One region of the Staphylococcus casei genome, then DNA from elsewhere that is predicted to be linked to it. Evidence: riboswitches for the same ligand, from Rfam matches in the RefSeq annotation. Region 1 holds a riboswitch; each other region holds the start of a gene.
The links. A riboswitch is a leader RNA that binds a small molecule or an ion and turns the genes downstream of it on or off. The one in region 1 is predicted to bind S-adenosylmethionine.
Positions count from the first base shown of each region.

Region 2: another riboswitch for S-adenosylmethionine. It lies ahead of QMO72_RS10070 (methionine ABC transporter ATP-binding protein); the one in region 1 lies ahead of metK (methionine adenosyltransferase).
Region 3: another riboswitch for S-adenosylmethionine. It lies ahead of QMO72_RS01515 (MetQ/NlpA family ABC transporter substrate-binding protein); the one in region 1 lies ahead of metK (methionine adenosyltransferase).
Region 4: another riboswitch for S-adenosylmethionine. It lies ahead of QMO72_RS01770 (aminotransferase class I/II-fold pyridoxal phosphate-dependent enzyme); the one in region 1 lies ahead of metK (methionine adenosyltransferase).

Region 1 is NZ_CP125718.1:1,104,997-1,110,038, reverse strand. It holds gene QMO72_RS05345 (aldo/keto reductase) at 1-604, opposite strand, end outside; gene QMO72_RS05340 (nuclease-related domain-containing protein) at 782-1,690, opposite strand; gene metK (methionine adenosyltransferase) at 1,783-2,979, opposite strand; SAM riboswitch class I at 3,089-3,201, opposite strand; gene pckA (phosphoenolpyruvate carboxykinase (ATP)) at 3,357-4,946, shown strand; gene QMO72_RS05325 (alpha/beta hydrolase family protein) at 4,997-5,042, opposite strand, start outside.
Region 2 is NZ_CP125718.1:2,083,711-2,088,752, reverse strand. It holds gene gcvH (glycine cleavage system protein GcvH) at 1-308, shown strand, start outside; gene QMO72_RS10080 (toprim domain-containing protein) at 576-968, shown strand; gene QMO72_RS10075 (thioredoxin family protein) at 965-1,264, shown strand; SAM riboswitch class I at 1,319-1,424, shown strand; gene QMO72_RS10070 (methionine ABC transporter ATP-binding protein) at 1,511-2,536, shown strand; gene QMO72_RS10065 (methionine ABC transporter permease) at 2,529-3,224, shown strand; gene QMO72_RS10060 (MetQ/NlpA family ABC transporter substrate-binding protein) at 3,249-4,064, shown strand; gene QMO72_RS10055 (GNAT family N-acetyltransferase) at 4,283-4,732, shown strand.
Region 3 is NZ_CP125718.1:354,014-359,055, reverse strand. It holds gene manA (mannose-6-phosphate isomerase, class I) at 1-777, opposite strand, end outside; gene QMO72_RS01520 (lactate/malate family dehydrogenase) at 968-1,909, opposite strand; gene QMO72_RS01515 (MetQ/NlpA family ABC transporter substrate-binding protein) at 1,996-2,814, opposite strand; SAM riboswitch class I at 2,890-2,996, opposite strand; gene panE (2-dehydropantoate 2-reductase) at 3,246-4,163, shown strand; gene ulaA (PTS ascorbate transporter subunit IIC) at 4,375-5,042, opposite strand, start outside.
Region 4 is NZ_CP125718.1:401,931-406,972, reverse strand. It holds gene QMO72_RS01775 (D-lactate dehydrogenase) at 115-1,113, opposite strand; gene QMO72_RS01770 (aminotransferase class I/II-fold pyridoxal phosphate-dependent enzyme) at 1,135-2,292, opposite strand; SAM riboswitch class I at 2,360-2,468, opposite strand; gene QMO72_RS01765 (aggregation-promoting factor C-terminal-like domain-containing protein) at 2,605-3,354, opposite strand; gene QMO72_RS01760 (PTS sugar transporter subunit IIC) at 3,876-4,919, opposite strand.

The DNA.
Region 1 (5,042 bases):
CATCATCTAATATTTGAGCGTTCATAAGTGGCGACCAAGATTCAGCATGAATATTTTGAACTTCTAAATACCTTCTCAATGATGCTTGCAACAAGTATGGATGGAATTCAACTTGATTAATTACAGGTTTGATCGAAACTTGTGCTAACAAAGCTTCAAAATGTTCTATATTAAAGTTACTCACTCCAATATTCTTCACTCTATCTTCTTTATATAAATCTTCCATGCCTTGCCATGTATCAATCATTAAAGCCTCATCTGTACCCGGCCAATGCATTAAGTATAAATCTAAATAATCTAAACCTAATTTTTTCAAACTTGTTTCATAAGCAGTAGCAACGTTATTTCTTCCATAATCAGCTAACCATAATTTAGATGTAATAAATAAATCACTTCTGTCTAATCCTGTCGTAGCCAAAGCCTCAGCGATGCCTTCACCGACTTTCTCTTCATTATCATAAATCATTGCAGTATCAATATGTCTATAGCCACTTTCAATGGCATGCTTTACTGCCGCTTTACATTGATCACTATTTTCTACACGAAATGTCCCTAACCCTACAATCGGCATTTCATTGCCATTATAAAACGTTATATTTTCCATTTACAAAATCCCCTTCTTCATCAATTACATACTATATTAATTAAAATACCCTATCAGATAAATTAAAATGCTTATTTATTTAAAATTCACGCTTTTTACTATGAATAATAGTCAAAAAAATAATTCGCTTTCTAAAAAACACCCTTATAACTTTTGTCATAAGGGTGTTTATCTATTCTAATTAAATGATTCGATTTCATCCATAATACGTTGTAAATCTTCCACTGTATATTGTATGCGACCGTGGAATACAAACTTATTAAAGAATTCGTCAAGCTGTTCAGGCCCAACTAATACTTTTGAGCTTGAGCTTTGCGCATAATTAGAAATTGTGACTGCACCTTCATTCTTCGGATTAAAGTATAAAATAGTCGTAGGTGCAAATTTTAAATTCAATTCTGTTTGAATATCACCCGCAAGTTTTTCTATTTCATTTAAGTGATTAGAATAATTAACAAATGATAATGAATTTTTATCTTCATTTTGATCTAATACAAGCGTTTGTGGTGATTGTTTATCAAGGTCGAGTGTATCAAATACTTGTTCCATCATAGGCTGTTCTTTAAATTGACCAGCACTAATGCCATTGTAAACATGCCCTTTCAGTAATTGAGAATCGATTATATATAGTCCTGTACGCGTAAGTACTAAATGACTGATTCGTTGTACATCACTAAACTCATTTTTAGGTAAGAAAATATTTGCCATGATATGCATATCTTCAGGACGAATTCTCTTTTCATTTACAAGACGTTCACGAATGCCAATCAATCTCATATCCGTTACATATTCACTATGGTTTTTAGAAAATAATTTTAACGCATCAATTTCTCTATTTTTAGAGCTTACAGTTGCGGTATATTCTTCTTTTTGTTTAGTTACCGTTTTTTTATTTTCAATTCTTTCTTTTTCTAATTCTTCTTCATGTTCATCGCTTAATTTTTTCTCTCTTGCTTTATATTGCTCTTCTACTTTTTTCTGCGCTTTCTTTTTACTTTTTAAAGCAACAAAAAATAATATTAAACAAATAATTGCCACGATGATTGCCACGATCAAACCAATTTCTAACGGGCCAAATGAATTCATAACAATAGCGCTCCTTTATATGTTCAGTAACTTTATTATAATCGATAATCGCTCTTCATACGATAGAAAAGTATGCTATTACTTTACTTTTATTATGCATTAACAGAATCTTTTAATAAATTTACTTTATCTAATTTTTCCCATGGTAATAATACATCTGTACGACCAAAATGACCGTAAGCAGCCGTTTGTTTATAGATTGGATGTTTCAAGTCTAACATTTTTATAATACCCGCTGGTCTAAGATCAAAATGAGTTCTGACAGCCTCTACTAAACTATCTTCGCTCACTTTCCCAGTACCAAACGTATCAATAGAAATCGATACAGGCTCAGCAACTCCAATCGCATAAGCAAGTTGAACTTCACATTTTTTAGCCAAGTCAGCAGCAACAATATTCTTAGCTACATAGCGTGCAGCATACGCAGCAGAACGGTCTACTTTTGTTGGATCCTTACCACTGAAACAACCACCGCCATGACGTGCATAACCACCATACGTATCCACAATAATTTTACGACCAGTAAGTCCTGCGTCACCTTGAGGCCCGCCAATCACAAATCTACCAGTAGGGTTTATATAGAATTTCGTTGCTTCATCTAATAAATCTTTTGATACAGTTGGATAAATCACATGCGCTTTAATATCAGCTTGAATTTGTTCTAATTCAATATCTTCAGCGTGTTGTGTAGACACCACTATAGTATCAATACGACGTGGTTCATCATGCTCATCATATTCTACAGTTACTTGTACTTTACCATCTGGGCGTAAATAGTTTAATGTTTCATCTTTACGAACATCTGATAATCGTTTAGCTAACTGATGTGATAAGAAGATTGGTAACGGCATATAAGTATCCGTTTCATTTGTAGCGTAACCAAACATCAAGCCTTGATCTCCGGCACCTGTTGCTTCAATTTCTTCTTCTGAAACATCATTGCGATATTCTAAAGCTGTATCAACACCTTGTGCAATATCTGCAGATTGTTCATCAATTGCTGTTAATACTGCCATTGTTTGACTATCATAGCCATATTTTGCACGTGTATAACCAATTTCTTTAATCGTTTCTCTCACGACTTTAGGAATATCTACATAAGTTGACGTTGATATCTCTCCTGAAATTAATGCCATACCTGTAGTTACTGTTGTTTCACAAGCTACGCGCGCATTAGGGTCATCCTTAAGTATTTCATCTAATATTGCATCTGATACTTGGTCAGCAATTTTATCTGGATGCCCCTCTGTTACAGATTCTGAAGTGAATAATCTTTTATTGTAAGTCATAATTTGCTCCTTTAGTTTTAAATTACGAAAATTCTCTCTCTGTTGAGCTAAATAAAAAAGGCCTTCATCACTATATTAAATAGAGAGAAGGCCCTTATACGTCCATTCGCTCTTATCGTTCAGACGCTATTTGTCTGCAAACGGTTTGGCACCTTTCTTCGTATTAAGAAGAGGTTGCTGGGCTTCATTGGGTCCATGTCCCTCCGCCACTCAGGATAAGAGAATCCGTTAATCACTATAGTACAGAATCTCTGATATATTGTCAATTTAACATTTATTAAAATTCCTTCTAAAATGATGTGGACTAATAGTGCATATGTGTTATACTTTTTAATTGTAAAGGCTTACATCTAAAATTAACTATGGAGGGATTCAGTATGGCGGTAGATACATACACTTATACAAATAAAATTGACAGCATTTTGGGAAAAAGTTCATCATTATTTCAATTGTCGACGACTCAGTTATATAACAAAATTTTGAATAATAATGAAGGCGAACTCACTGAGTTAGGTGCCATAAATGCCAAAACTGGGAAATATACAGGACGTTCCCCTAAAGATAAATTCATCGTTACTGAACCGTCTTATAGAGATGCAATTGATTGGGGAGATATCAATCAACCAATTGAAGAAGAAACATTTTTAAAACTATATGATAAAGTTTTAGCTTATCTTGATAAAAAAGATGAATTATACGTATTCAATGGTTACGCAGGTAGTGATGTCGATTCGCAATTAAAACTCACTGTCATTAATGAGTTAGCTTGGCATAACCTATTCGCACAAAATATGTTTATTCGTCCTAATTCATACGAAGAAGCATTAGATATTAAAGCAAATTTCACAATTGTTTCAGCACCGCACTTTAAAGCTGATCCAACCATTGATGGCACACATTCAGAAACGTTTATTATAACTTCATTTAAACATAAAGTTATTTTAATCGGCGGCACGGAATATGCTGGCGAAATGAAAAAAGGCATCTTCTCAGTAATGAACTATTTACTTCCTAAAGACAACATCATGAGCATGCATTGTTCAGCTAACGTTGGCGACAAAGGTGATGTCGCATTATTCTTTGGTTTATCTGGAACTGGCAAGACAACACTTTCTGCTGATGCTAATCGTAAGCTTATTGGCGATGATGAACATGGATGGAATGATAACGGTATCTTTAATATTGAAGGTGGTTGCTATGCTAAAGCCATTAATCTTTCATATAAAAAAGAACCACAAATTTATGATGCAATTAAGTACGGGACAATTTTAGAAAACGTAGTGGTCGACGAAGAAGGCGATGTTGATTTCGACGATAACTATTATACTGAAAACACAAGAGCTGCTTACCCTATTAACCATATTGATAATATTGTTACACCCTCTAAAGCGGCACATCCTAACACAATTATTTTCCTAACTGCCGATGCTTTTGGTGTATTACCTCCGATTTCTAAGTTAACTAAAGATCAAGCAATGTATCATTTCTTAAGTGGTTTCACTGCCAAACTAGCAGGTACAGAACGTGGTGTCACTGAACCTGAACCTTCATTTTCAACTTGTTTCGGTTCACCTTTCCTACCGCTTAATGCTAAGGTTTATGCAGATTTGTTAGGTGATCTTATAGATAAACATGACGTAGACGTATACTTAGTTAACACTGGTTGGACTGGTGGTAAATATGGTGTGGGCCGTCGTATTAGCTTAAATTACACAAGACAAATGGTAAATCAAGCAATTACAGGTGAATTAAAAGATGCAGAATATATTAAAGATGATATGTTCGGGCTAAATATTCCAGTATCTGTAGAAGATGTACCGCAGACATTACTTAATCCAATTAATGCTTGGAATAAACCAGAAGCATATAGAGCACAGGCGCAAGACTTAATTGACCGTTTCAATTATAATTTCGAAAAATTTGGAGAAGACGTTGAAGACTTGGCTATCAAAGGCGGCTTCAAGTAAGTCTAATCATAAAAAACATGTACTACTCGCTTTGGGTAGTACATGTTTTTTTATATTTTATTATTCAAATGATAATCATCTTTAATACTGTGTTGT
Region 2 (5,042 bases), 980 kb from region 1:
TTGGAATAACTGAATATGCGCAAGGTGAATTAGGCGATATCGTATTCGTTGAGTTACCAGAAGTTGACGATGAAATTAATGAAGGAGACACTTTTGGTAGTGTTGAATCCGTAAAAACAGTTTCAGAATTATATGCACCAGTATCTGGCAAAGTTATCGAAGCTAATGAAGGATTAGAAGATAGCCCAGAATTCGTAAATGAATCACCATTTGATAAAGCTTGGATGGTTAAAGTTGAATTAAGTGACCAAAGCCAATTAGATGAATTATTATCAGCTGAGCAATACTCTGAAATGATTGGCGAATAAAATATTTAAACTCCACGATATAACATATCTTGGAGTTTTTCTTTTATATAAGTAAATGATGTTAAGATACGCATGTCTAATATAAATAGTTTGTAAAGTAGACTTGTTAATATACGAATTCAAGGTGCTTTGAAAGCCTTTAGATGACAAAACGTTGTATCGATAATAAGATGAAATTAGGAATATGTAAATTATGTTTATAACCTTAAACGATCGTGAAAAACTAAATAGAAAGCATTAACTATCAACTTTTAGAGGGTGGATGTCATGACGTTACTAAACCAAGTGATTGTTGTCGAAGGAAAATCAGACAAAAAGCGGGTAAAGCAAGTGATTGATCAGCCAATAGATATCATATGTACAAACGGTACTATGGGCGTCGGAAAACTAGACGAAATGATAGAATCTTTGTATGATAAACAAGTATTTATTCTCGTTGATTCAGATCGCGAAGGCGAGAAAATACGTAAATGGTTCAAACGATATTTAAGTGAAAGTAGACATATAAGAATAGATAAACAATATTGCGAAGTTGCACGATGTCCAAAACCATATTTATCTAGAGTGTTAAGTAAACATGGTTTTGCTGTAAAAGATGAAGAAAAAGTAGCAAAAGCAAAATTGGATTATATAGCTGAAAGGGTAAGTTTATTGACATGAATGTAACAAGGGAAGAACATGTAGATATACATGAACACGATGAAAAAGAAAAACATCTTATATTTGGTTACACACCGACGTGTGGGACATGTAAGATATCCGAACGTATGTTAGGTATCGCCAATGAAATTTTGAAATTACCAGTAACAAAAATAGATTTGAATTTTCATCCAAATTTTAGCCAAATAAATGAAATACAATCTGTGCCAGTACTTATGGTCATGTCGAAAGGGAAAGAACAAAAAAGAATCTATGCCTTTCAATCAGTACCATATTTGTTAGAAAATTTGAAATAGTTATTGACGAAACATTAGTGCGATGGTAGGATTAAAAATAATTAAATAATGAAACTCTTATCACGAGAGGTGGAGGGATGTGCCCTTTGAAGCCCGGCAACCGTCTGTAACAGAAATGGTGCCAAGTCACATAAAGTTACTTTAACTTTAGAGATGAGAGAAGCGATTAATGCTTTCTCTATTCTTAAGTGAACAAAGGGAAAGCATTTTTTAATTGATAGAGCAATAATTTAGGAGGCAACTGTGATGATTGAGTTAAATCAAATAGTCAAAAGGTACAAGACGAAAAAACAGGACGTACTAGCAGTAGATCATGTTGATTTAAGTATTCAATCAGGCTCAATTTTTGGTGTAGTTGGATTTTCTGGAGCAGGAAAAAGTACGTTAATTAGACTTTTAAATAACCTAGAACAACCGACTTCAGGTGACGTTATCATTGATGGAGATACAATTGGTAAGTTATCTAAATCAGAGTTAAGACAAAAACGTCAAAAAGTGAGTATGATTTTTCAACATTTTAATTTACTATGGTCACGAACTGTATTAAATAATATTACTTTTCCTTTAGAGATAGCTGGTGTATCGCGTCGTGAAGCGAAACAAAGAGCGTTAGACTTAGTGGAACTCGTAGGATTAAAAGGTAGAGAACATGCGTATCCATCAGAACTATCAGGTGGTCAGAAACAACGTGTAGGTATTGCACGCGCATTAGCAAATGAACCAACTGTGTTACTTTGCGATGAAGCAACGAGTGCACTAGATCCTCAGACAACAGATGAAATATTAGAACTGTTATTGAAGATTAAAGAAGAAAGAAATTTAACAATTGTGATTATTACACATGAAATGCATGTCATCAGACGTATATGTGATGAGGTCGCAGTAATGGAAAATGGTCGTGTTATAGAGCAAGGTCAAGTTTCAAGCGTATTTGAGAATCCGCAACATGCTGTTACAAAACGTTTTGTTAAAGATGATTTGGATGATGAGTATGATGAATCTATTACAGATCTTGTACCATTAAATGCAAATGATTATATCGTGCGTTTGAATTTTACAGGTAAAAATACTACGGAGCCACTAGTATCCTACATCACAAAGACACATAACATTGACGTTAACATTTTGGAAGCGAATATCAAGCACACCAAAGATGGATCAATTGGGTTCTTGGCAGTACATATTCCGAATGTAAATTCAGAAAAGTTCGAAAAATTCATAAATGATTTAGAAGCGCAACATGTTTCAGTGGAGGTGTTAAAGCATGGGTAATTCATTTAGTGACATTCTCCAAGAGATGATTACAATGCCAAATGTGAGTTGGAGTGAAGTTTGGTTAGCCACTTATGAAACATTATATATGACTGTGATTGCGACTATATTTTCATGTATATTTGGTCTTATACTTGGTGTGCTACTTTTCTTATCAGCGAAAAGTAAATCATCGGTAGCAAGAGTATTTTATAGTATCATTTCATTTGTAGTCAATTTATTTAGAGCTATTCCATTTATTATTTTAATCCTTTTATTAATACCATTTACAAGTTTAATATTAGGCACAATAAGCGGTCCGACTGGTGCACTACCAGCATTAATTATTGGTGCAGCACCATTCTATGCGAGACTTGTAGAAATTGCATTTAAAGAAATTGATAAAGGTGTAATTGAGGCAGCTTGGTCAATGGGGGCGAATACCTGGACGATTGTGAAGAAAGTACTTTTACCAGAAGCTATGCCAGCATTAATCTCTGGAATCACTGTTACAGCAATTGCTTTAGTTGGTTCTACAGCAATTGCAGGTGTAATTGGTGCAGGGGGCTTAGGTAACCTGGCTTACTTAACTGGATTTACACGAAATCAAAATGACGTTATTTTAGTATCTACAATTTTAATATTAATCATTGTGTTCATCATTCAATTTATTGGTGACTGGGCTACAAATAAAGTTGATAAACGATAAACTTTAAAGGAGGACTTTAATATAATGAAAAAATTATTTAGTTTAGCTTCAGTATTAGTTTTAGCATTAGTTTTAGCAGCCTGTGGTAATGGCGGTGGTGGAAAAGATAAGACCATTACAGTTGGAGCTTCTCCTGCACCACATGCTGAAATATTAGAAAAGGCTAAACCATTATTGAAAGATAAAGGTTATGATTTGAAAATAAAAACCATTAACGATTATACAACGCCTAATAAGTTATTAAATAAAGGTGAACTTGACGCAAACTTCTTCCAACACACACCTTATTTGAAAACAGATAAAAAAGATAAAGGCTATAAAATTGAATCTGCAGGTAATGTTCATTTAGAACCAATGGCTGTTTATTCAAAAAAATATAAAAATCTAAAAGATTTACCAAAAGGTGCGACAGTTTATGTTTCAAACAATCCAGCTGAAGAAGGCCGTTTCTTAAAATTCTTTGAAGATGCAGGATTAATTAAACTTAAAAAAGGTGTAAAACCTGAAAATGCAACATTTAAAGATATTGCTGAAAACAAAAAAGATATTAAATTTAATAATAAGCAATCTGCAGAATACTTACCTAAGATTTATCAAAATGAAAAAGCAGATGCCGTAATTATTAACTCTAACTTTGCTATCGACCAAAAATTAAGTCCTAAGAAAGATTCAATTGTAGTGGAGAAAGCGAAAGATAATCCTTATGCAAACTTAATTGCAGTAAAAGATGGACAAAAAGATGACAAAAAAATTAAAGCATTAATGGATGTTCTACAATCTAAAGAGATTAAAGACTACATTAATGATAAATATGATGGTGCCGTTGTACCAGCAAAATAATAGCGAATGAATAACACACACCTCTTAACCATATCGGTTGAGAGGTGTTTTATTGTAAAAATGTTTAAAATGTATATTGAAAACGGCATAATAATAGATAACTCAATAATCACTTGTGATGTGTTGTATATGATAAATACAGCGTTACACTTACAAAGCTTGAAAGTACATGACTTTAATTATAGCTATAAATTTAACTTAAAAAGAGGTGGATTTTTATGATAGAAAAAATTGCCAGCATCAAAGAAGCGCCGTTCAGTCTTTTATTATTAGCAGATCCTTCAAAAGAATTCATTTTAGAGCATCTTAGAAACGGAGAATGTTTTGTATTTAAGGAAAATATGGAAGTGATAGGATGCTACATATTAAGAGAAGTGAGCACGGAATCTGTGGAAATCGTTAATATCGCAGTTGCTGAAAGTAAGCAAAACTTAGGCATTGGTAAGAAACTATTAGCCAATGCTTTTGATTATGCGAAAGAACAAGGTTATATAGACATCTGTGTAGGAACGGGAAATTCAAGTGTGCAACCACTTTTATTTTATCAAAAATCAGGTTTTAGAATTACTGGTATAGATTTTGGCTTCTTTGAAAGGAATTATGAAGATCCAATATATGAACATGGTATTTTATGTCGGGATATGATTTATTTATCAAAGCGGTTATAAGTAGTGCAGAGCATTGAATATTAGCAGAGGGGGAAATCTATTTACGATTCAAGTCGTATTTATCTTTTGCTAGCTTAATATAAATACTGGCAAGTATAGGGATAAATGAAGTATATATTTTAAAAATAGAAGATGAGGAGTGACTTTAAATTAAAATCAAACACGCTTCTAAGATTAAGTTATTTTAAATTAATGAAAAAAGCCACCTCAATTAAAAGGTGGGCATTTATGAATGCATTGTTGTTTAATTCAAGCGCTGATTAAAGGATATACTTTTGTGTTATTTGAATTTGTGGTGATGGTAGTAATT
Region 3 (5,042 bases), 750 kb from region 1:
AGGTTTTGTATATGTTAAACTACCTGAAATAATCCAACGTTCAACTGTAAAAAATGTATTCGAGACAAACTGTGTATATGATTGACCTTGAATCATTTCGTGTTTAGGGGTTGTGTTAGGTGCTTGCGCATTAAGATTAATGACTGCTTTACTTTGTTCTAAATGTAAGTCTCTTGTATTACCGTCTTTATCTGTACGATTATAATCATAAATTCTATATGTGGTATCTGAGGACTGTTGGGTTTCTAATATTAAAATCCCCTCACCAATCGCATGAACAGTTCCCGTTGGTACATAAAAAAAGTCTCCAGGCTTCACTTTCACCGTGTGAAATAATTCCTCAAATTGTGCATTATCTATCATTTGTGCTAATTCAACTTCATCCTTTGCATTCACACCATAAATAATTTCTGCCCCTTCTTTAGCATCTAATATATACCAACACTCTGTTTTACCATACTCTCCTTCATTAATTTGTGCATATGTATCATTTGGATGGACTTGGACAGATAACTTATCATTGGCATCTAAGATTTTAGTAAGCAATGGGAATTTTGCTTCACTGGTTTCACCAAATAAACTTTTATCTTCATTCCAAACTTCTTCTAATGTTTTATCCTTATGTTTGCCATTTTCAATCTTATTTGGACCGTTGGGGTGTGCCGATATCGCCCAACACTCTCCTATATGATTATTTGGTAGATCGTAATTAAATGATTTGAGCGCTGTGCCGCCCCAGATACGTTCTTGAAACACAGGTTTTAAAAATAATGGCATCGTTTTGTACCTCCGTTCTTTATTTTATTTAATATATCGCATATGAATTTCTATCGTCTCCGTAATATATTATAACATTTTATTAAAGCGTTTCCATTTTTAACGTAAAAAGCTGATTCCATATATTAATTATGAAACCAGCTATAGCTTATATTGTTCAAACAACAATGTGATTATATAAATAGTATGATCACTTATCTGTTTTTGATACTTGCTTAATTGTTTGCTTAATGTATTGATGTGCTGCTTTGAGTTGAATCCATTCACTTTGATTTAATTTTATTTCAAATCGTTGAATGACACCTTCTTTATCAATTAGCGTAGGTAAGCTAAATGCACTATCTGTTAAACCAAATTCATAATTAATAGTTGTTAACGGGATAATTGATCGTTGATTAAGTGCAATGGCCTGTATAATATTTACTGTCACTTTAGAAATTGCAGCATTCGTCCAACCCTTTTGATAAAAAACATCCATGGAAACTTGATCTATTTTCGCAGTAATATTTGCTTTATCAATCTCTGGAACATCAGTTAATGCTTCAAATTCATCTAGGGCCATTCCATGAATACGTACCTTACTCCACACCGGCACAGCATGTTGTCCATGCTCTCCTATGACAAAGGCTTCAACATTTTTAGGATCTATTTTATAGTGCTTTGCGATTAATGTTTTAAATCTTGATGTTTCTAGAGAAGTGCCCGTTCCTATTAATTTATGTGCCGGATAGTCAAATCGATTTGCTATGTAAGTAATCGTATCTACTGGGTTAGATATTAAGATTACAATCGCTTCCTGTGTAACTTGTTGGATTTGTGCCATAACCCCTTCAATCATTTGACGATTATCTTGTGCCAGTAACACACGATCCCCCTCGTTCGGGTCTGTCGGTGCACTTGACGCTATAATAATAAAAGAGGCATCTGCCAATTCTTGATAATCCCCTACACGAATATCTATATTTGTAGAATTTGACAAACCTTGTATATGAGAATGATCTAAAGCTTCACCACTCGCTACTTCTTTATTTGTATCTATCAATATGATTTCGGCAAATAAATTCAAATTTTGAATATCAGTTAATATCTGACTTCCGACTCTTCCAAGACCTACAATACCTAATTTAGACATTTTATCCCTTCCCTACTTCATCCATTTTAAGTTATATACATTTATTGAACTTAACCATATCAAGATAGCAATTTGGATTATACATATTATTTTTGATAAGGAATGACATCTTGTCCATATTTTCGCTCAATAAATGACTTCATATCTTTAGATTGGAGTACTTTTATTAACGTTTGATATTTCTTGTCATCTTTATGTCCTTTTTGTACAGCTACGATATTAGCAAATGGGGATGATTTTCCTTCCACTGCTATCGCATCTTTATGTGGCGTTAATCCATTATCAATAGCATAGTTAGAGTTCATTATGACTGCCGCGCCTTCTTTACTATTATATGTTTTAGGTAAAAATTCAGCACCCTGTTGATTATTAAATTTTAAGTTTTTCTTGTTTTCTACAATATCTTCAAATTTAGCATCTTCAATATTTACACCTTTTTTAATTTTGATTAATCCTTTATTTACAAAGAATGATAAGAAACGTCCTTCTTCTGCTGGATTATTGGATACATAAATTTTTGATCCATTTGGTATATCTTTAATATCTTTATATTTCTTACTATACACACCCATGGGCGTTGTAAACACTTTTCCTACTTCTTCAATATTATAATTATGATCTGCTTTTTCAGCTTTTAAATATGGTACATGCTGGAAAAAGTTTGCATCAACGTCCCCTTTATCTAATAATTTATTCGGTACTTTATAGTCATTAACTGTTTTTATTTTCAAATCATAACCTTTTTTCTTCATTTCTTCTTTAGCATGTTCAAGCACCTCACCATGTGGCGCTGGTGATGCTGCTATTGTAATTTTTTTGTCATTAGTTTTACCACTTGTATTACCGCATGCTGTAAGCAATAATACAAAAATTAATAATGCAACTGAACTGATTATTTTTTTCATATTTTAGTACTCCTTTATTTTTAATAGTCTAAAAAAATAAGCTTTCTCATAATGTTTAGAGAAAGCTTACACCTTCTCTCATCTCCGAAAGTAACACGACTTTCTGTGAATTAGCACCATTTCGTTGAACGACGGTTGCTGGGTTTCATCGGGCACAATCCCTCCACCACTCTTGATAAGAGTAAATCCTATGTAATTGAATTGTTTTAATCCTAGCATTGTACTCATAATTAGTCAATAAGTTTTGAGAATATTCCAAATAATTTAAACGCTATTATTTATGAATCCTATTAAATATTGTTCCATGTGAAACACTAGCTTCACAAATTAAAATACTAGCAGATACGTTTTATATAAAATGCGTATCTAAGTTGAATAAGTGGTATATGTATATTATTAAATATTTAATACATAAATAAGGAGTTGTTTATATGCGTATACTAGTCTTGGGAGCCGGCGGTATTGGTGGCTATTATGGTGGACGTTTGGCTGAGAGTGGACAAAACGTTACATTTCTTGTACGTCCAAAGCGTAAATCATTTTTAGATAAATACGGCTTAACCATACACAGTGAAAAAGGGGATTATAGTTTTAAACCACAATTAATCACTAAAGAGGATCGCGTTGAACCTTTCGATGTAGTCATTTTATCATCCAAATCTTATCATTTAGATCATGCAATTGAAGATTTAAAGCCCTTCGTAAATAGTACGACATCTATCATTCCAGTACTCAACGGTGTTGCGCATATACCAAAACTTCAATCAGCTTTTGGTAAAGATAAAATTTTAGGGGGTTACTGTGTCATTGAAACCACTTTAGACACAGCAGGTGAAATCATTCATACAAGCCCTTTTGACAAATTATATTTTGGTGAAATTGATGGTAATGATAGTAAGCGTTCAAAACATATTGCACATGCTTTCTCTAATACTAAAGCAGAATTCGTCTTAAATCCTAATATCAAACAAGGTATGTGGCATAAATATTTAATGATCACTGTACTCTCAAGTGTAACCACATTGATGCATGCACCAATCGGTCCAATCCGTGATAGTGAAGGTGGCGGTGATTTTATTGAATCCTTATATAATGAGGCAGCATCGATCATGCGTGCGCATGGTGCTCCACTTTCACATAATATCGTAGATCAATATATGAAATCACTTCAACAATTGTCTTATCATTTTAAAACATCTATGCAACGAGATATGGAAAAAGGATTTAACATTGAAGCAGATCATTTACAAGGATACTTACTTCAGTTAGCTAAATATTATAAAATTAATGCACCTTTATTAACTTGTGTCTATCAAAGTCACAAAGTTTACAAAGAAATGCTACATTAAATGATAAGCAATGCTATTAAATATCTATATAGTTGGATTACTCCTATCATGGCAGCTGACAATAAATTCTAAATCTTGTTATCAGCGATATGTTTATAATTCAAAGTACAACAACTTATAGTAGCGAAAAAGAGGCATAGCAAGCATATATATAATATGCTTGCTATGCCTCTTTTTAAATCCAATAGATTACAATTCATATTGCTTTAACCTATTGCTCTTTTATCCCTTTTTGGTTTGTACGTTTTTGTAACCACATTGCTAATGCCGCAATAATAACAATTAACACAATAATACCAATGAGTCCAAGGTATTTAGCAACATTGCCTACTACAACACCTACTACTAAGAAATCAGTATCAGAGAAAGTCGTTGCCGCACCACCAAGATCTCCTAAGAATGGTAAAAATACTAGAGGTAAAAATGTAATAAGTAAACCATTTAACGCTGATCCTGCAATAGCACCTTTAATACCACCACGCGCATTTCCAAACACACCGGAAGTTGCACCTAAGAAGAAGTGCGCTACCACACCAGGTAAGATAACTACTCCGCCAAATAAGAAGAGTAAAAACATTCCCAATACACCAACGATAAAGCTGACAAAGAAACCTATTAACACTGCATTTTGTGCATAGGGAAAAACAATTGGACAATCTAAAGCTGGCTTTGTATTAGGTACAAGTTTTTCAGAAATCCCTTTAAATGCAGGTACAATTTCTGCTAATATCAGACGAACACCAGTTAAAATAATAAATACGCCTGCTGCAAAAGTAACACCTTGAATTAATGAAAAGACTATAAAGTTTTGACCATCACTAATTGCTGTATGTACATAATGAGGACCAGCACATAACGATGCAACGAAATATAATAAAA
Region 4 (5,042 bases), 700 kb from region 1:
TCAATATAAAGTAAAATGGTGATTACATATTGAAGATGTAATCACCATTTTTTATTTATAATTGCTTTTCATAAGTTAATCATTCATACACTGCACGTTGATGCTTTAGCTATTTTAATTCACACGTAGTTGCGTATCCCCTGTTTGCAATACTTCTATCGTTGCATCCAATGCATCAACGATTAAATTTTCCACAGCCGCATCTGTATAAAATGCGATATGTGGTGATACAATAACATCTTGACGCGTTATTAAATGTTTTAACAACTCATCTTCAAATGTACCCTCGCGTTGATCACTTGGAAACAAACCTTTTTCACCTTCATAGGTATCAAGTGCAGCGCCTTTAATTTTTCCGTTATCAAGTGCATTTACTAATGCTTTCGTATCAACAATCGTACCTCGGGCACAGTTAATAAATACTGCACCTTCTTTAAATTGATTAAATAACGCATCATTGAATAAATAGTTATTTTCTTTACTCGCTGGGATATGTACTGTCACAATATCAGCATCTTTAATAGCTTCACTAATACTTGTTTCATATGTTAAAAATGACTTTAACGCTTCATTGGGGAAAATATCATAAGCAACGACTTGCGTTTCGAAGCCTTTAGCAAAAATTTTCGCAACAATGCTCCCAATTCGTCCTGTACCAATCACCGCTACTTTTAAATCTTTCATAGAACGCGATAATATTTCAGGTTGCCATCTAAAATCAAACTCTGCTGTTTTCTGTTGAATATCATTATAATTACGAATTAAATTCAACGCTTGAGATACCGTGTATTCAGCTATAGAATGTGGTGAATAGGATGGTACATTAGAGATGATTAAATCATATTTCTTAGCTAACTCAAAATCATAGCAATCAAACCCTGCACTTCGTTGGGCAATCTGCTTAATACCAAATTCATGCAATTTTTTATACACTTCCTCATCTAATGGCAATTGTTGAGACAAAGATACACCATCAAAGCCTTTAACGCGATCAACTGTATCTATAGTAAGCAAATCTTTGTCTAAATCAACTTCTACCGCCCGCTGTGTAGACCATGCTTCAATATAGGGTATATCCTCTGGTCTCACTCCAAATAATTTAATCGTTGTCATAATCATTTCACTCCTAATGTTTTATTGATATAAATGTTTTAATGACTGGATTCGTTTCGCTGCTTCCACTAACTCTACATCGTTAAGGGCTAATGAAATTCTTACATAATTCCTCCCTTGTTCACCAAATGGTATACCTGGGGCCACTAGAATAGACTGTTCTTGTAATAAATACGTTACAAACGCTTCTCCATCGTATCCTTTAGGTGTTTGTAACCATAAGAAAATGCCACCCCTCATTGGTTCAAAAGGAATATGAGCTTCTTTTAATTTCTTTTCAAATTCATCTCTTCTTCGTTTAAAAGTTTCATTTTGAGTTTCTAAAAATGAATCATAATGATTTAATGCATATGTAGCGGCATCTTGAAGTGCACCAAACATCCCAGCATGTGTGTGTGTTTGAAATTTCTTCAAGGCTTGTATCATTTCTTTATTCCCAACCGCAAACCCTACTCTAAAACCAGACATGTTATATCCCTTAGATAAAGAAAATACTTCAATAGCTAAATCTTTGGCACCTTCAGATTGAAGTATACTTGGATTTTTATTATCAAAACCAAAAGCACTATACGCAAAGTCATGCACAATTTTAGTTTTTGTATTTTTAAATTGAGCTACAGCTTCATCAAATATCGATTGTGTAGCAACTGAACCAGTTGGGTTATTAGGATAAGTCAAATAAACTAGACGCGTCTTTGATAAAACTTCTTTATCTACTTTATTCCATTCTGGTAAGTAATACGGTGCTTTAAGTACCAGAGCGTGTGGCTTAGCATCAGCCAATAATACACCAGCTAAATAATCTGTATAACCTGGATCAGGTAGCAAAACATACTCCCCAGGGTTAACAATACATTGCGGTAAATTTACTAAGCCATTTTTTGTGCCATACAATATACAAACTTCATCTTCCTTATCTAAATCAACTTGATATTGCCGTTTATAAAAGTCGACAATGGCTTGTTTAAAGCTATCTTTACCATGAAACGCGCCATACTTTTGATTCTCTGGAATCCGTATTGATTCACTCAAACAGTCGATAATACCTTGGGGTGTCTCACCGTCTGGGATGCCCACTGCCATATTAATTAATGTTTTACTACCATGTTCTACTTTACGTCCCATTGTTTTCCCAAAATAACTATCAGGAATTTGAGCTAATTTATCAGAAATTACCATGTTTATGCCCTCCTATAAAAATAAAAAAGCTATATACCTTTTAAAGTGGCATATAGCTTTCACATGTCACCTATCTTTCAAGTCATATTACTTGTTGGACGAAGCACAGTACTCGACATGCAAGTCTGTTGCTGAAGTATCAATGGGCCAAATCCCTCAACTTCTCTGGATAAGTTTGTCATTATTAAATTAACTATAATTTTATCAGAATATTCATACTTGTCAATCATCTATAGATAAAAAAGAGAGTGCCTCCTAAGAGACACTCTCTGATATATAGGACTAAATGTTGAACATTTAGTTACTTAAATCTTACCACCAGTTATTTTGAGAACGGAAAGCAAGTGCTGCGTCAACTGAACCGTAACGCTCTTTAGCATAGTTAAGCATACCTTTAGTTTGAGTAGCTACTGAACCAGTTCCCCATGATTCTTTAGTTTGACCTAAACCTTGGTAACCTAATTCGTTAACAGCATTTGGATTACCGCTTGATTCAGGCATTACAATTGTATTCCACATAGCTTCTGTACCACCAGCAGCTAAGAATTGAGATTTAACTGATCCACCAGTTGAAGCAGCTGTAGTTTTTGCAGCTTCATAAGTTTTAGTTGCAGTACTTGTTTGAGCTGTTTGAACGTTAGAGTTTGATGAAGCTTTAGGCGCTTCAACTGCTTCTACGTTTGTTGTTTTTGTAGTTGCTTGTGAACGAACTTCACTAGCTGCTGTTTCATTAGTGTTTGATGAAGCTTGTGAACTTACATCTTGTGAAGCTGTGCTTTGAGAAGTTGTACTTTGAGCACCTGCTACATCGTATTTCCATGACCATGAACTACCATCTGAAGTGAAAGTATATTCGTAACCATTTAATACGAAGTCATAGTTGTACGCACCAGCGTGTAATGGTTTTTCGTTTAATTGAGCAGCTCCACTTTGAGCTAATTCAGCTAAATGACCTTGGTCAATATTTGACTCTGAAGCGTGTGCTTCATTGTGATCTGTTGACGCATAACCTGTTACGCCTAATGCTACTGCTAATGATGATGCTAAAATTGTCTTCTTCATAATAAAAAAATCCTCCATTTAAATCTTTTGTAAGTAAAATTATATTTTCGTTAAATTATTTATCGTATCTGCTAGTTAACATATCTACCAAAATTGTTTAATTTTTTTATGCGCTATTTTTTCGCCACAAATAATATACCATAAATTTCGTTGATTTATATTACACTTGTATAACAAAACTTTACAAAAGTAATGTCCTCTTGTAATATTGGAAACCTTTTCGTTTTGTTTTATAACGCCTAAATTATTTTCTTCCACTCTGATTTTGTGTATAAACCCTTTCGCGTAAGTGTTTAATTACATTTTTAAAAATAATAAATTATTTTCTGAATTATTACAGAAAACGTTTTTGTTACATAATTGTAAAATAAAAATTCGACAGAAAAATTATATTTTAGTGCAATGCTTGTAATTAATTTATTAAGAAAATATAAAAAGGCTACTGTCACGTAGCCTTTTTGAGTAATTTTACCCTTTTGTATTGAAGTATAAAAATTTCTTCTCTTAACAAACTTTACATTTTAAACTAAGAATTTGAATATTTCTCTATCATATAATTTTAATACTTTCATATAGAATGCGTTCACTAAATAACCACTAACAAATGGAACTACAAAGAATGCGATAAATACGAGTAGTAAACTTAATAATGGTGGATGATCCATAAATCTAAATCCACTTATCGGACCAACCAGTCCTATAATTCCAAAGCCTGCTGATTCTTTTGTTCCTCCTATGCCTATCAATGCACCTACAAAGCCCGTAATTAGCGCAGTAGTAAATATCGGTAATAAGATAATAGGATGCCTCACCATATTGGGAATCATCATCTTAACGCCACCTAAGAAAATTGTTATTGGCACACCTGATCTATTAATCTTAACTGTACCTGCAACAAGCACGCCTTCACATGCAACGATACCAAGAGATGCAGAGCCTGCCGCAAGCCCGCTAATCCCTATAGCCAATGCCGTTGCCACCGTAGATATCGGACTAATAATAATAAAACTGAACACCAGTGCAATGAGCATCGACATTAATATAGGTTGTAATTCAGTAAATGAATTGACAAGGTTCCCTATCCCTGTCGTAATTAATTTTATGTATGGAAGTATAAGAACACCAATAAGGCTGGCTAATACGCCAACTATCGTAGGTAAAATAATTAAAGTCAAACTACCAAATCGTTCTCCTATCACTAATATAAAGAATACTGCAATTGCAGCTGTAATCATTGTGTTAATTAAATCCCCAACCCCTACCAGCATCCACACACCATCTTTAAATTGTGCTGCACCGCTACCAACAAACGCAGAACTCGCAACGACTGCTGTCGCTAAAGGTGTAAGTTTAAAACGCATCGCAATCAATGCGCCAACTAAAAGTGGTACAGTAAATTGAATACTTTCTACTATTTGTAGTAATGTTTGGAATATAGCATATTTCGGGGCGAATAGTTTAAACAGCTCTCCTAAAATCGCATTAGGAATAAGACCTGCAACAATTGCTATTGCTACACCAGATAATACATTATTGATAAATTGTTTCGGACTCATCTTAATCATAGAAGTTCCTCCTAAGCTGTAGTAAAATATACTATATCATATTTTCTTAATTTTCAGAATATTTATTTTGTAACTTTTATTTTTTTACATCGCCTCGTCACAACATACTAAAGCACATCTTTC